Regions from separate parts of the Bradyrhizobium sp. USDA 4354 genome, predicted to be linked through region 1. Evidence: riboswitches for the same ligand, from Rfam matches in the RefSeq annotation. Region 1 holds a riboswitch; each other region holds the start of a gene.
The links. Region 1 has a riboswitch for glycine ahead of ACVIIV_RS20730 (D-amino acid dehydrogenase). Riboswitches for the same ligand answer to the same signal wherever they lie in the genome.
Positions count from the first base shown of each region.

Region 2: linked by a shared signal. The riboswitch ahead of ACVIIV_RS15255 (D-amino acid dehydrogenase) and the one ahead of ACVIIV_RS20730 (D-amino acid dehydrogenase) in region 1 are both predicted to bind glycine.
Region 3: linked by a shared signal. The riboswitch ahead of gcvT (glycine cleavage system aminomethyltransferase GcvT) and the one ahead of ACVIIV_RS20730 (D-amino acid dehydrogenase) in region 1 are both predicted to bind glycine.

Region 1 is NZ_JBSSDC010000001.1:4,538,430-4,542,576, forward strand. It holds gene ACVIIV_RS20720 (ABC transporter permease) at 1-249, opposite strand, end outside; gene ACVIIV_RS20725 (ABC transporter permease) at 269-1,210, opposite strand; gene ACVIIV_RS20730 (D-amino acid dehydrogenase) at 1,389-2,690, opposite strand; glycine riboswitch at 2,756-2,861, opposite strand; glycine riboswitch at 2,865-2,969, opposite strand; gene ACVIIV_RS20735 (M20/M25/M40 family metallo-hydrolase) at 3,217-4,147, opposite strand, start outside.
Region 2 is NZ_JBSSDC010000001.1:3,285,051-3,289,197, forward strand. It holds gene ACVIIV_RS15255 (D-amino acid dehydrogenase) at 533-1,780, opposite strand; glycine riboswitch at 1,842-1,929, opposite strand; glycine riboswitch at 1,933-2,032, opposite strand; gene ACVIIV_RS15260 (D-aminoacyl-tRNA deacylase) at 2,792-3,730, shown strand; gene ACVIIV_RS15265 (M24 family metallopeptidase) at 3,816-4,147, shown strand, end outside.
Region 3 is NZ_JBSSDC010000001.1:4,398,048-4,402,194, reverse strand. It holds gene alaS (alanine--tRNA ligase) at 1-1,891, opposite strand, end outside; glycine riboswitch at 2,112-2,201, shown strand; gene gcvT (glycine cleavage system aminomethyltransferase GcvT) at 2,348-3,493, shown strand; gene gcvH (glycine cleavage system protein GcvH) at 3,504-3,872, shown strand; gene gcvP (aminomethyl-transferring glycine dehydrogenase) at 3,890-4,147, shown strand, end outside.

The DNA.
Region 1 (4,147 bases):
CAACAGGTCGCGGCCGTAGGCGTCGGTGCCGAGCAGGAATTGTGCGGAGGTGGGCTTGAGCCGCTGCGACGGCGCGAGCTGGATCGGATCATGCGGCGCGATCAGCGGCGCGAGGATCGAGACCAGCACGATCAACGCGAGCAGGACCGTCGCCGTGGCGATGATGGGCGTCGAGGTGAGGAATCCGAAGCGCGGCCGCAGCGGCGACGTGATCGGAATGGACGACTGGGGAAGGGTATCGACCGACATTTGTGTTCTTATCCTTGCCTCAGTACCGGATCCGGGGATCGAGCAGGGTGTAGGCGACGTCGATGAGGAGATTGACGACGACATAGATCAGCGACGTCAGCAGGATCATCGCCTGGATCACCGGGTAGTCGCGCGCCAGCACCGCATCCACGGTGAGGCGGCCGATGCCGGGGATGTTGAACACGCTCTCGGTGACGACGACGCCGGAGATCAGCAGTGCAAAGCCGGTGCCGATCACGGTGATCACGGGTACCGCGGCATTGCGCAGCGCATGGCGCATCATCACCGCAATCTCGTTGATGCCCTTCGCACGCGCCGTTCGCACGTAATCTTCGCCGAGCACGTCGAGCATCGCCGCGCGCGTCATGCGCGCGATCAACGCGATGTAGATGAAGGACAATGCGCAGGTCGGCAGGATCATGCGCTCGAAGAACGGCCCGAAACCGTTAAAGATGCTGCGGAAGCCCTGCACCGGCACCCAGCGCAGGTCGATCGCGAAGATCTGGATCAGGACATAGCCGACCACGAACACCGGCACCGAGAAGCCGAGCACGGACAGGCCCATCACGAAACGATCGATCCAGGTGCCGTGCTTCCAGGCCGCGATCACCCCCAAGGGAACGGCGACGATCACGGCGAGGATGATGGTGCACAGCGCGATCGAGATCGACGGCTCGACGCGCTGGCCGATCATCTTCATCACCGGCAGGTTGGAGATCAGCGAGGTCCCGAGGTCGCCGTGCAGCAGCTTGTTCACCCAGGTGATGAACTGCACGATCAGCGGCTCGTTCAGGCCGAGCGAGGTGCGGATACGCTCGAGCCGTTCCGGCGTCGCGTTGTCGCCGGCGAGAATCGCGGCGGGATCACCGGGCGTCAGCCGCAGCAGCAGGAACACGAACAGCGCGACCACGCCCATCACGGGCACCGCGGCCAGAACGCGGCGAATAAGATAACCCAGCATGCACCTATCTCCGGCTGCGGAACTTGGGGGGCCTCGAGGCGCCCGTGAACTCTGTCGTGTCTATCATGCCTGTCACTTGGACTGGAAAGGCCGCCCGGAGACGCCGCCCTCTCGGGGCAAATTGTGTGCCAAGGGCTGCGCTGTCGCAAGAGGCCGGCATGTCCCCGGCATCGACCACTCAGGATGCATGTCGCAGTTCACGCTCAACCCCAAGTGAAGACGTGGTCGTCGGCGCATTGAGCCCGCGCCAGCCGTCGATGGTCTGGGCAATCATCTGCGCCGTCGCCGCCGACAGGGTCCAGCCGAGATGGCCGTGGCCGGTGTTGAAGAACACGCCCGGTATCCGCCCTGCGCGCACCACCGGCATCATGTTCGGCATCATCGGGCGCAGCCCGGCCCAAGGCACGACGCGCGACGTTTCGACGGCGGGGAAGTTGCTGCGCACCCAGTCGATCAGCGGCTGCACGCGGTCGGCACGGATATCGCGATTGAAATCGTTGAACTCGGCGGTGCCAGCGACGCGAAAGCGATCGGCCCCGAGCCGGCTGGTGACGATCTTGGCGGCCTCGTCGAGCAGGCTCACGGTCGGGGTGGCATTGCGGCTCTCGGCGGTGTCGAGCTGCACGGTGATCGAGTAGCCCTTCACCGGATAGACGTTGACGCGCTCGTCGAGCAGGGCGGCGAAGTGACGGTTAGCAACGCCGGCGCAGACCACGACACCGTCCGCCTTCAGCATGCCGCGCGCGGGGGCGACCGCATCGTCCGCGGCAAGGTCGGCCCAGCCGAGCACGAAGCCGCTGCCGGCACGCGCGATCGAATCGATGCTCGCTTCGTGGATGAAGGTTGCGCCACGCCGCTTACAGGCGTCCGCCAGGCCGCGGGTGAACTTGTGGATATCGCCGGTCGCATCCGATGGCGTGTAGAAGCCGCCATAATAGTCCTTGCGCAGTGTCGGCTCGATCGCGCGGATTTCCTCCGGCGTCACCGGGCGGCGGTCGAGGCCACCTTCCTGCAGCAGCGCGTTGACGCGCAGACCGGATTCAAAGCCGTCCTTGTCACGATAGATGTGGAGGATGCCGCGGCGCTCGAGATCGAAGTCGATGCCCTCGCGCGCCGCGATGTCGAACAGATGTCTGCGCGCTTCGATCGCGAGCCGCGTGGTCTCGATCGTGTTGGCCCGGTAGTTGCCGATGTCGGCGACGAACTCGCTCATCCAGGAGTATTTGTGCCAGTTCGGCCGCGGATTCATCAGCAGCGGCGCGTCGCGCCGGAACATCCAGCGCAGGCCTTTCAGGATCGTCGCGGTGCTGTTCCAGACTTCGGCGTTCGATGCGGAGAGCTGTCCGCCATTGGCGAAGGACGTCTCCATCGCAGCGTAGCGGTGCTTGTCGAGCACCGTCACCTCAAAGCCGCGTTCGAGCAGGGCATAGGCAGTCGTCACGCCGGTGATGCCGGCGCCGATGATGGCGATATGGGTCATGACTAGTTCGGGGCTCCCGCGTTTAGAGTCGGCTGACCGCCGGCCAAGGCCGTTGGCGGCGCCCCATCTGTCACGGGTACCTGAGAGCTTGATCCGCTGCGGATCTCGCAACGGACTATCCCCTTCGGTGGACGTCACGATTGCCTGCAATCGCGCCGCCTCTCTCCAGATCGTCCTGACGATACAGTCCTTTTGCCTGAGAGTTTCCGGGGCGGTTGCTCCGTCGGCGCCGCAACGAAAGCTGAAAGCCTTCGTTGCGATCTCTCCCGCATCGTCGCGTGGACGGCCGAGCAGTACGATACGCCTCATTTTTGGACAAGGCTAAATTTAGACCGCGACTGCCAACGCATTGTGCAGTGCGAAGTTGATTCAATTGCGTGTTGTTTCGGGCCGTCGTCCCGGGGCGATGCGAAGCATCGAACTCTGGTGCGCACTTGCGCACCTGAGGACCTCGAGATTCCCCGGTGCGCAATTGCGCACTCGAGGTCTGGTCCTTCAGGACCATCCCGGAATGACGGCTGCGCCGTCACTCCAGCGTCGCTAGCAATCCCGCCATCAAGCGCCCACGCTCGACCAGGCTGTCGATTTCGATGAACTCCTCCAGCGTGTGGGCATTGCCGCCGCGCACGCCCAAGCCGTCGAGCGTCGGGATCCCCATCGCTCCGGTGAAGTTGCCATCGGAGCCGCCGCCGGAGCTCGCATGGGGTAATTCCGCGCCGAGAGATTTGGCGATGCCGCGCGCCTTTTCGTACAGCGCCATCGTGCCCGCGTTCGGCTCCCATACCGGCCGCGTCACGCCGCGCGTGACCTTGAAGCTGACGTCGTTGTTAGTGGCCGAGAGCGCAAGCATCCGCTCGACGCCGCGGTCGAGATCGGCCTGGCGCTTGGCCATGGAGAGCGCTTCGCCTGTCGCGGTCGTTGCAACGCAATTGACCCATTGGCCGCCATGGACGACGCCGACCGAGAAGGTGCAATCCTCCGTCGTCATCGCGTCGATCGCGAGAATCTGCCGCGCCATTTCGCGGATTGCCGAACGTCCCGCCGACAGCGTCGCGCCGGCGTGGCTTGGCCGGCCCGTCGCCTCGAGATTGAACCGCGCGATGGCGTAGCGTCCGGTGGTGACGCCGTTGTCGGCGCGGCCGGGCTCCGGCACCAGCACGTATTTGTTGCGTGCGGCTTCCGCCTCGATGATGTCGCGCGTCGAGGGCGTGCCGACTTCCTCATCAGGCGTGAACAGCACGGTGATCGGCAGCGGCGTCGTGAACGAGGCGCGCGCCAGCTGCCGGATCGCTTCCAGCGAGAGATAGTTGCCGCCCTTCATGTCGTAGATGCCGGGGCCGTAGCACTTGTTGCCCTCGCGCCGCCATTTCAGCTTCTCGATCGTGCCGACCGGGTGGACGGTATCCATGTGCCCGGCGATCAGGATACCCGGCTCGCCCTGCTTCGGATGGGGAAAG
Region 2 (4,147 bases), 1.3 Mb from region 1:
CGTCCCGTGGCACAGGCGTTACGAAGGTGAGCGTCAGCTGGGCGAACAGCAATTGGCGTCGCTCCGCAGCGGTTGCGAGTCGACAAGATGTTGAGCTTGGCGATGCATCTCTGTGTCTGAGACGAAGAGTCGTTCGATCGGGTGGTTTTACGCTCGGGTGAGCGGCGCGGAACGGCTTTGGTGGGCCTGATTCGGGGCCGCCGCAAAGCTGGCGACCTGCCCTTAAATGCGACGGCACTTCACTATGTGTGCGGCGTGCGCCTTGCAAAGAAACGACAACGCTCATGCAGCCCCACTTGGTCGGCGTCAACTCGTTGCAACAACTCAGTCATACCAAGGCTTTCGGAGGCAACGGTGCCAAGTGGTTCACAGGGGCGCTTACCTGAATAATGAATTGCGGGAAGCAAGTCGCCCGACCGTGAGGCTCGCATCACCCTTCGAGAGCGACTTCAAAATCCGCTTCGGTACTGTCAATCGACATGCTCCCGCCGCGATATCGGCGGGAGCATGGACCAGGACCCATTCAACAGGATCAGGACACGGATGCGCTCAGCCGAGTGTTGCTGCCGTCTGTCGTAATGACATCAGCGATCATTTCAGCTGTGACAGCGGATAATGTCCAGCCGAGATGACCATGGCCTGTGTTGTAGAAAACATTCGGGCGTTTGCCGCGGCCAACCGTTGGCATCATGCTAGGTGTCATAGGACGCAAGCCCGCCCATGGCACCACCTGCGCGGTCGACACATCCGGAAACGATCGCTCTACCCAGCGCACCAAGGGCTTAATTCGGTCCCAGCGGATGTCGCGGTTTTCGCCATTAAACTCGGCGGTCCCCGCGACCCGGAAGCGATCTTCTCCTAACCGGCTGGTCACGATCTTGGTGGCCTCGTCCAGCAGGCTGACACGAGGCGCAGCCTTTTGGCTCGTTTCGTCTCCCAGCTCTACCGTGATGGAGTAGCCCTTGACGGGATAAATGTTGATGTTGTCCCCCAGCATTGAAGCAATGCGGCGGCTGCCGACCCCCGCGCAAACCACTGCGCGTTCGGCATTGAGTTCTTCCTTCAGCGAACCTCGTTTCCAGTGTACGACCACACCGTCTCGGTCGGACCGCATGCCGCAGATCTCTGCATCAAAGACGAAGCGTACGCCCCCTCGCTCGCAAGCCGCAGCGAGGCCGCGCGTGAACTTGTGAATGTCGCCGGTTGAGTCAGACGGGGTAAAGAAGCCACCATAATACTGATCGCGCAGAGCTGGCTCTATTGTAAGCATCTCAGAAGGCGTCACAGGACGGCGATCCAATCCGCCCTTGAGCAGCAACTGATTCACGCGAGAGGCCGCATCGAAATCGGGTTTGCTCGAATAAACGTGCAAGATTCCTCGCCGTTCCAAGTCGAAATCGATGCTCTCCCGATCGGCTAGCTCAAAAAGATGCTTGCGAGCGGCTATCGCTAGCTTCGTCGTTTCGATCGTGTTGTGGCGGTAGTTTCGAATCTGGCTTACGAACTCTGCCAGCCAAGTATATTTGTGAAAACTGGGGCTTGGGTTCAGCAACAATGGTGCGTCTTTGCGCAGCATCCACCTCAAGCCTTTTACGATCGTTGCGACATTATTCCAAACCTCGGCATTACTTGCCGATAATTGGCCGCCGTTCGCAAACGAAGTGTCCATCGCCGGATAGCGCTGGCGATCAAAGACTGTAACCGAATAGCCGCGGCGGGCCAGGGCATAGGCAGTTGTAACTCCGGTGACGCCGGACCCGATTATGATGATCGTGCTCATCGTATGCTCCAGGACAAGATTGAACGAACGGTGAATGGCGTCGCCATGTCTCCGTCCCCAAATCTGTCCGTGCACCTGAGAGCTTTGTCCGCAATCCTCGTGGATCACGGTCCCCTTCGGTGGGTGCTGACCGGCACCTCTCTCCAGATCGTCCTCGGTGTGCGGTCCTGGGCCTGAGAGTTTCCTTGGGGAGTTGCTCCGTCGGCGGTGATACGCCTTTGCAGGCTTATCGCGCTCTCCCGCACACCATCATCAGACACGATAACACTCTCAGACGTACTCACTACCTGTCAAGCCGTGATGAATCGTCGGATCCCAAAATCGGCGGCGTAAGCGACAACTCGATGTTTGCCTAGCCTCCCCACCCAAATTAGCAGGTGGTTTGTTGCCTAGTACTATGCTGATCTCGCCTTTTGATAATTGCATCCGCTGGATGTTCCAGTGGTTTCCAGCGAGCTATCGGCGGCTACCGCAGAAATACTGCGTGATTCTCAAAAGAACGCGCAATGTTTGCGTGGCGACGCTCTAATAAGTCTGCGGTGGTGTAGGACCCTACAAAGCTGTGCCTGGCATGCATCTCTTTCAAAGTCGAGCCGAAATGGAGGCCTGCACGCCTGAGTCGGTCGCTCCGCTCGATGAGGGGCTCTTCGCGGCTCTCGCGTCGACGTCTCTGGCATATGACGGCAGGATTCGCTCTTGCTCGACACGCAACCGGGTGAAGTTCGCTGCTGGTTCGGCGATCCGCTGCCTCGATTTCCAATTCGCGCGATTTCCGGTCGCTACTCCGCCAAGCAGGATAGCCGATAATGGGACTCAGTTCGCGAGTGGCGCCATTGTGACGCTATTCGGGCTTGGGTTAATCGCCTCCCACGCGCACGCTCTCGCGCTGCAAGATCGGATTTCCGTTCACAGAGCATGGTGGTTTCCGAGAAAGTCGAAAAGACGACGGCGCCAAGTTCAGGATAGGCGTACTACGCTCTCGATCTGCCTTGGACTTGGCGGAGGATCGCGATGAGAAATGCCGTTTTTGTCTTCTGCGTCGATCGAGAAAAGGACCCGGTCGCGGGGCGCGTTCTGGATGCTCTCAAGGCGGAATGCGCTCTTGTTGCAACGAGTTTCGAAGTCGATGGGCACTCCGTCCTCGAAGTCGCTGGCTTGCATGACGCCAGAATTTCGATCGTGGCCACGAACGAGGTCGTAAGTAACGACTATGCGCGCTACGCGCCAATCTTGAATGAACGCTTCGGTGACGCTGACGTTATTGGCATCGTGAATTGGCACGAGGGCGCCAATGCGCCAAACGCAATCTTCTCGGTTCAAACGACCGGCGATCTGGCCACGGGGACCTTCAGCACGGTCGACCCTCGGATTACGCGGGGGCTTCTTCTGGCCATCGAAGCCGAGCGGGTCACTTCCGGTCTTGACTCCTTTCGTACTTACCTGGAAGCGACTCATTGGTCGGGCGTCAAGGCCGGTGATGCTGGTACCCGTCTCGCTGACCTGCGGCCGTCGGCTGTCGATGTCGAGATCGGAAGCTCGCCCGAAGATTGGGCAAACCCTCTTGCGGCCCGAGTGCTGGCGCGATCGCTGCTGCGAATTTTCGATCGCATTGAGGAACCGGTACACTCCGTGCTCTGCATCGGAGGCGTTCACTTCGAGCCGAGCTTTACGAACCCGGTATTGCAGTCGCGCGATCGACCCCCGATCGCAGCAAGTCACGTCCTACCAAACCATTGGCTCGTGTCGGATGGCTATGACCAGGAAAGGCGTTTGGTCGACCTGAGAGCTTGCGTGGAGTCGATTGTAGGCGGGATTCAAAGCATCGTGTACCACGATAAGCTAAAAGCGCCTTTCAAGGGGGTTGCTCGCCTCCTCGCAGAGGAGCTCGGTGTTCCGATGCTTTCGCATAAAAAAATGCGCGCGGCTCTTCCGAAGGATATTGTCGAATGAGCGCGCGAAGGCGGCCATCTGCTGTCGAACTGGCATCTAAATTGTCGGTCGTCCTGCAATTGACGTGTTTCTCTGGAGAAGAGCGATGAACGGCTTGGGGATGGGCTCGATTAGGACCATTCAGTACGATCCGTTTCCCCGGATCGAATACGAGGGCCGCGTCGAGCGCGCGCGGCGTTTGATGAAAGAGCATGCCATTGACGCGCTTCTGGCGACGTCCGAACACAATTTGCGGTATTTCATTGGTGAGCCTAGCACGACCCCGCAGCAGACGACCCGGCCGCGATTTCTTCTCATTCTTTCGTCAGCTGACCCCGTTGCCGTCGTCCCAGAGGGAATCGACCAGTTTTATAAAGAAACGACCTGGGTAAAAGATTGCCGGAGCTGGCCTAGCCCAAATCCGAAAGATGAGGGTGT
Region 3 (4,147 bases), 140 kb from region 1:
CACGCGTGGTGACCTCGTCATTCTCCAGCACCACGTCGTTGGCGATGTCCTCGACACGGGCCAGTTCCTCCGCCGTGATCGGCTTCGGATGCACGAAGTCGAAGCGCAAGCGGTCGGGCGCGACCAGCGAGCCGCGCTGGGCGATGTGGTCGCCGAGCACCTGGCGCAGCGCTTCGTGAATGAGATGCGTCGCCGAGTGATGCGCGCGGATCGAGGAACGGCGCGAATGATCGACCTCGAGCTGCAGCGCAGCGCCGAGCTTCAGCTCCCCACTCTCCACCGTGCCGATGTGGACGAAGAGATCGCCGAGCTTCTTCTGCGTATCGGTGACGCGGAATTTGAGTCCGCTCTCGCCGGTGAGCAAGCCGGTGTCGCCGACCTGGCCGCCCGACTCCGCATAGAACGGCGTCTGGTTCAGCACGATCGCGCCCGTCTCGCCGGCCTTGAGGCTGGCAACCTCAGCGCCATCCTTCACCAGCGCGGACACCACGCCTTCGGCGCTCTCGGTCTCGTAACCCAGGAATTCGGTCGCCCCCAGCTTCTCGCGCAGCGGGAACCAGATCGCTTCCGACGCCGCCTCACCCGAGCCCTTCCAGGACTCGCGCGCCTTGGCCTTCTGACGCTCCATCGCGTCGGTGAACGCAGCTTGATCCACGCCGATGCCGCGCGACTTCAGCGCGTCTTGCGTCAGGTCGAGCGGGAAGCCGTAGGTGTCGTACAGCGTGAAGGCGACGTCGCCGTCGAACATGTCGCCCTTCTTCAGGGACGCGCTCTTCTCGTCGAGGATGGCAAGGCCTCGCGAAAGCGTCTTGCGGAAGCGGGTCTCTTCCAGCCGCAGCGTCTCCTCGATCAGATTCTCCGCGCGCATCAGGTCGGGATAGGCCTGGCCCATCTCGCGGACCAGCGCCCAGACCAGCCGATGCATCAGCGGCTCTTTGGCGCCGAGCAGCTGCGCATGGCGCATCGCGCGGCGCATGATCCGGCGGAGCACGTAGCCGCGGCCCTCGTTCGAGGGCAGCACGCCGTCGGAGACGAGGAACGCCGAGGAACGCAAATGGTCGGCGATGACGCGGAACGAGGCCACGGTCTGCTCGTTCGGCCCGGTGCCGAGCGCAGACGCGGTCGCGTCGATCAGGTTGCGGAACAGGTCGGTCTCGAACACGCTCTCGACGCCCTGGAGGATGCAGGCCATGCGCTCCAGGCCCATGCCGGTGTCGATCGAAGGACGCGGCAGATCCACGCGCTCCTCCTTCGTCACCTGCTCATATTGCATGAACACGAGATTCCAGAACTCGAGGAAGCGGTCGCCGTCCTCTTCCGGCGAGCCCGGAGGTCCGCCCCAGATGTGCTCGCCGCGGTCGATGAAGATCTCCGAGCACGGGCCGCACGGGCCGGTGTCGCCCATCGCCCAGAAATTATCCGAGGTCGGGATGCGGATGATGCGGTCGTCGGAGAAGCCGGCGATCTTCTTCCACAGGCCCGCCGCCTCGTCGTCGGTGTGATAGACCGTGACGAGCAGCTTGTCCTTCTTCAGCCCGAACTCGGTCGTGATCAGCTTCCAGGCAAGCTCGATCGCGCGCTCCTTGAAATAGTCGCCGAACGAGAAATTGCCGAGCATCTCGAAGAAGGTGAGATGGCGCGCGGTGTAGCCGACATTGTCGAGGTCGTTGTGCTTGCCGCCGGCGCGCACGCATTTCTGCGAGGTGGTGGCGCGCTGATACGGCCGCTTCTCGACACCGGTGAACACGTTCTTGAACTGCACCATGCCGGCATTGGTGAACATCAAGGTCGGGTCGTTGCGCGGCACGAGTGGCGAGGACGGCACGATCTCGTGGCCGTTCTCGGCAAAGAAGTTCAGAAAGGTCGACCTGATCTCGTTGACGCCGCTCATGTTCATCCAATCGGGTATGCTTGGGCCCGCTGCCGCAGTCCAAACCTGAAATTCAGGCTGATATCTGCGGGCCAAAGCGCTTTTAGACAAGGCCAGCTTCGCTGTCTAGAAACTGTGCAGAGAGATCAGTGGGTTGCCGCAGGCGCGCAATCCCGTTGAAAGGCGCGAGTGTCGCGTTGACAGGCTTGGCCGCCCTGTGGTCTCTACCCATCTGTATCGTACGGCCACGTCGGGAGAGACCGGCTTAGGCAGCCGGCGCCGAAGGAGCAACCGCCCCGGAAACTCTCAGGCAAAAGGACCGCGTGGCTTTGACAGCATCTGGAAAGAGGCGCCGACGGGCATAAGACCCGGATTGCGTCCGCCGACGGGATAATACTCTCAGGCACAGCGACAGATGGGGCTTCGACTGGTGTCCATCGGGGAATCCTCCCCGGGAACCGCCGAGGGCCCCTTAAGATGCTAGCGACCGACCAAGACTCCCTGAAACGTACGCCCCTCCACAGCCTCCATGTGTCCCTGGGCGGCAAGATGGTGCCGTTCGCGGGCTATGACATGCCCGTGCAGTACCCCGCGGGCGTGCTGAAGGAGCACCTCCATACCCGGGCCGCCGCCGGCCTGTTCGACGTCTCCCATATGGGCCAGATCGCGCTCCGGCCGAAGTCGGGCAAGGTCGAGGACGCCGCCCGCGCACTGGAACAGCTGGTGCCGCAAGATATCGTGGCGGTCGCCGAGGGGCGGCAGCGCTATGCCCAGTTCACCAATGCGGACGGCGGGATTCTCGACGACCTGATGGTCGCCAATTTCGGCGATCACCTGTTCCTGGTGGTCAACGCCGCCTGCAAGGACGCGGACGAGGCGCATCTGCGCGCGAACCTGTCCGGCGACTGCATCATCGAGCAGCTCGCCGACCGCGCGCTGATCGCGCTGCAGGGCCCGAAGGCGGAAGCGGTGCTGGGGAAATTCTGTGCAGAGGCGCCGGCCATGAAGTTCATGGACGCCGGCCCGCATGAGGTTGCCGGCATCAAGTGCTTCGTCTCGCGCTCCGGCTACACCGGCGAGGATGGGTTCGAGATCTCGGTTCCTGCAGGCGAAGCCGAACGCCTCGCCAAAATGCTGCTGGACAATCCGGACGTGCTGCCGATTGGCTTAGGGGCGCGCGACAGCCTGCGGCTGGAGGCCGGGCTCTGCCTGTTCGGCCACGACATCGACACCGCCACCACGCCGGTCGAGGCCGCGCTGGAATGGTCGGTGCAGAAGAGCCGCCGCAACGGCGGCGCCCGTGCCGGCGGTTTTCCCGGCGCGGACAAGATCCTCGCCCATTTCGATAACGGCGCATCCCGCCGCCGCGTCGGCCTGCTTGCTCTGGGCCGCGCGCCGGTGCGCGAGAGCGCGCTGCTGTTTGCCGACGCTGCGGGCGGCGAGCCGATCGGAAAGGTCACCTCGGGCGGCTTCGGCCCGAGCCTGAGCGCGCCGGTGGCGATGGGTTATGTGCCCGTGAGCCTCGCCGCGCTCGGCACCAAGCTCTTCGCCGAGGTGCGCGGCCAGCGGCTGCCCTTGCAGGTCGCCGCCATGCCCTTCGTGAAAAACACCTACAAACGCTGAGGACAAGACAATGACCACGACCCTGTACACTTCCGACCATGAATGGCTCGCCATCGATGGCGATACCGCCACGGTCGGCATCACCGACTACGCCCAGCAGCAGCTCGGCGACGTCGTGTTCGTGGAGCTGCCCAAGCTCGGCCGCGTGCTGAAAAAGGCGGAAGCCGCAGCGGTCGTCGAGTCGGTCAAGGCGGCCTCCGACGTCTACGCACCTGTTACCGGCGAAGTGATCGAGACCAACGCCGAGCTCGCCAACGAGCCGGCGCTGGTGAACTCGGATGCGCAAGGCAAGGCCTGGTTCTTCAAGATCAAGATTGCCGACAAAAGCGAGCTCGGCGGCCTCATGGATGAAGCCGCCTACAAGGCGCATACGGCTTAAGGACGATGGAGCAAGCGATGACCGCGCACCGCAAGACCAACGGCGACACCGCCGGCAGTTTCGTTCGCCGCCATATCGGCCCGTCGGCGCGCGACGTCACCGCCATGTTAGAGACCGTCAGCGCCAAGAGCGTCGATGCCCTGATCGCGGAGACGCTGCCGGCCTCGATCCGGCAGGCCGCCCCGCTCGATCTCGGCAAGCCCCTCAGCGAGACCGAGGCGATCGCGCACATGACCGAGCTGGCGCGCCAGAACCAGGTCTTCACCTCGCTGATC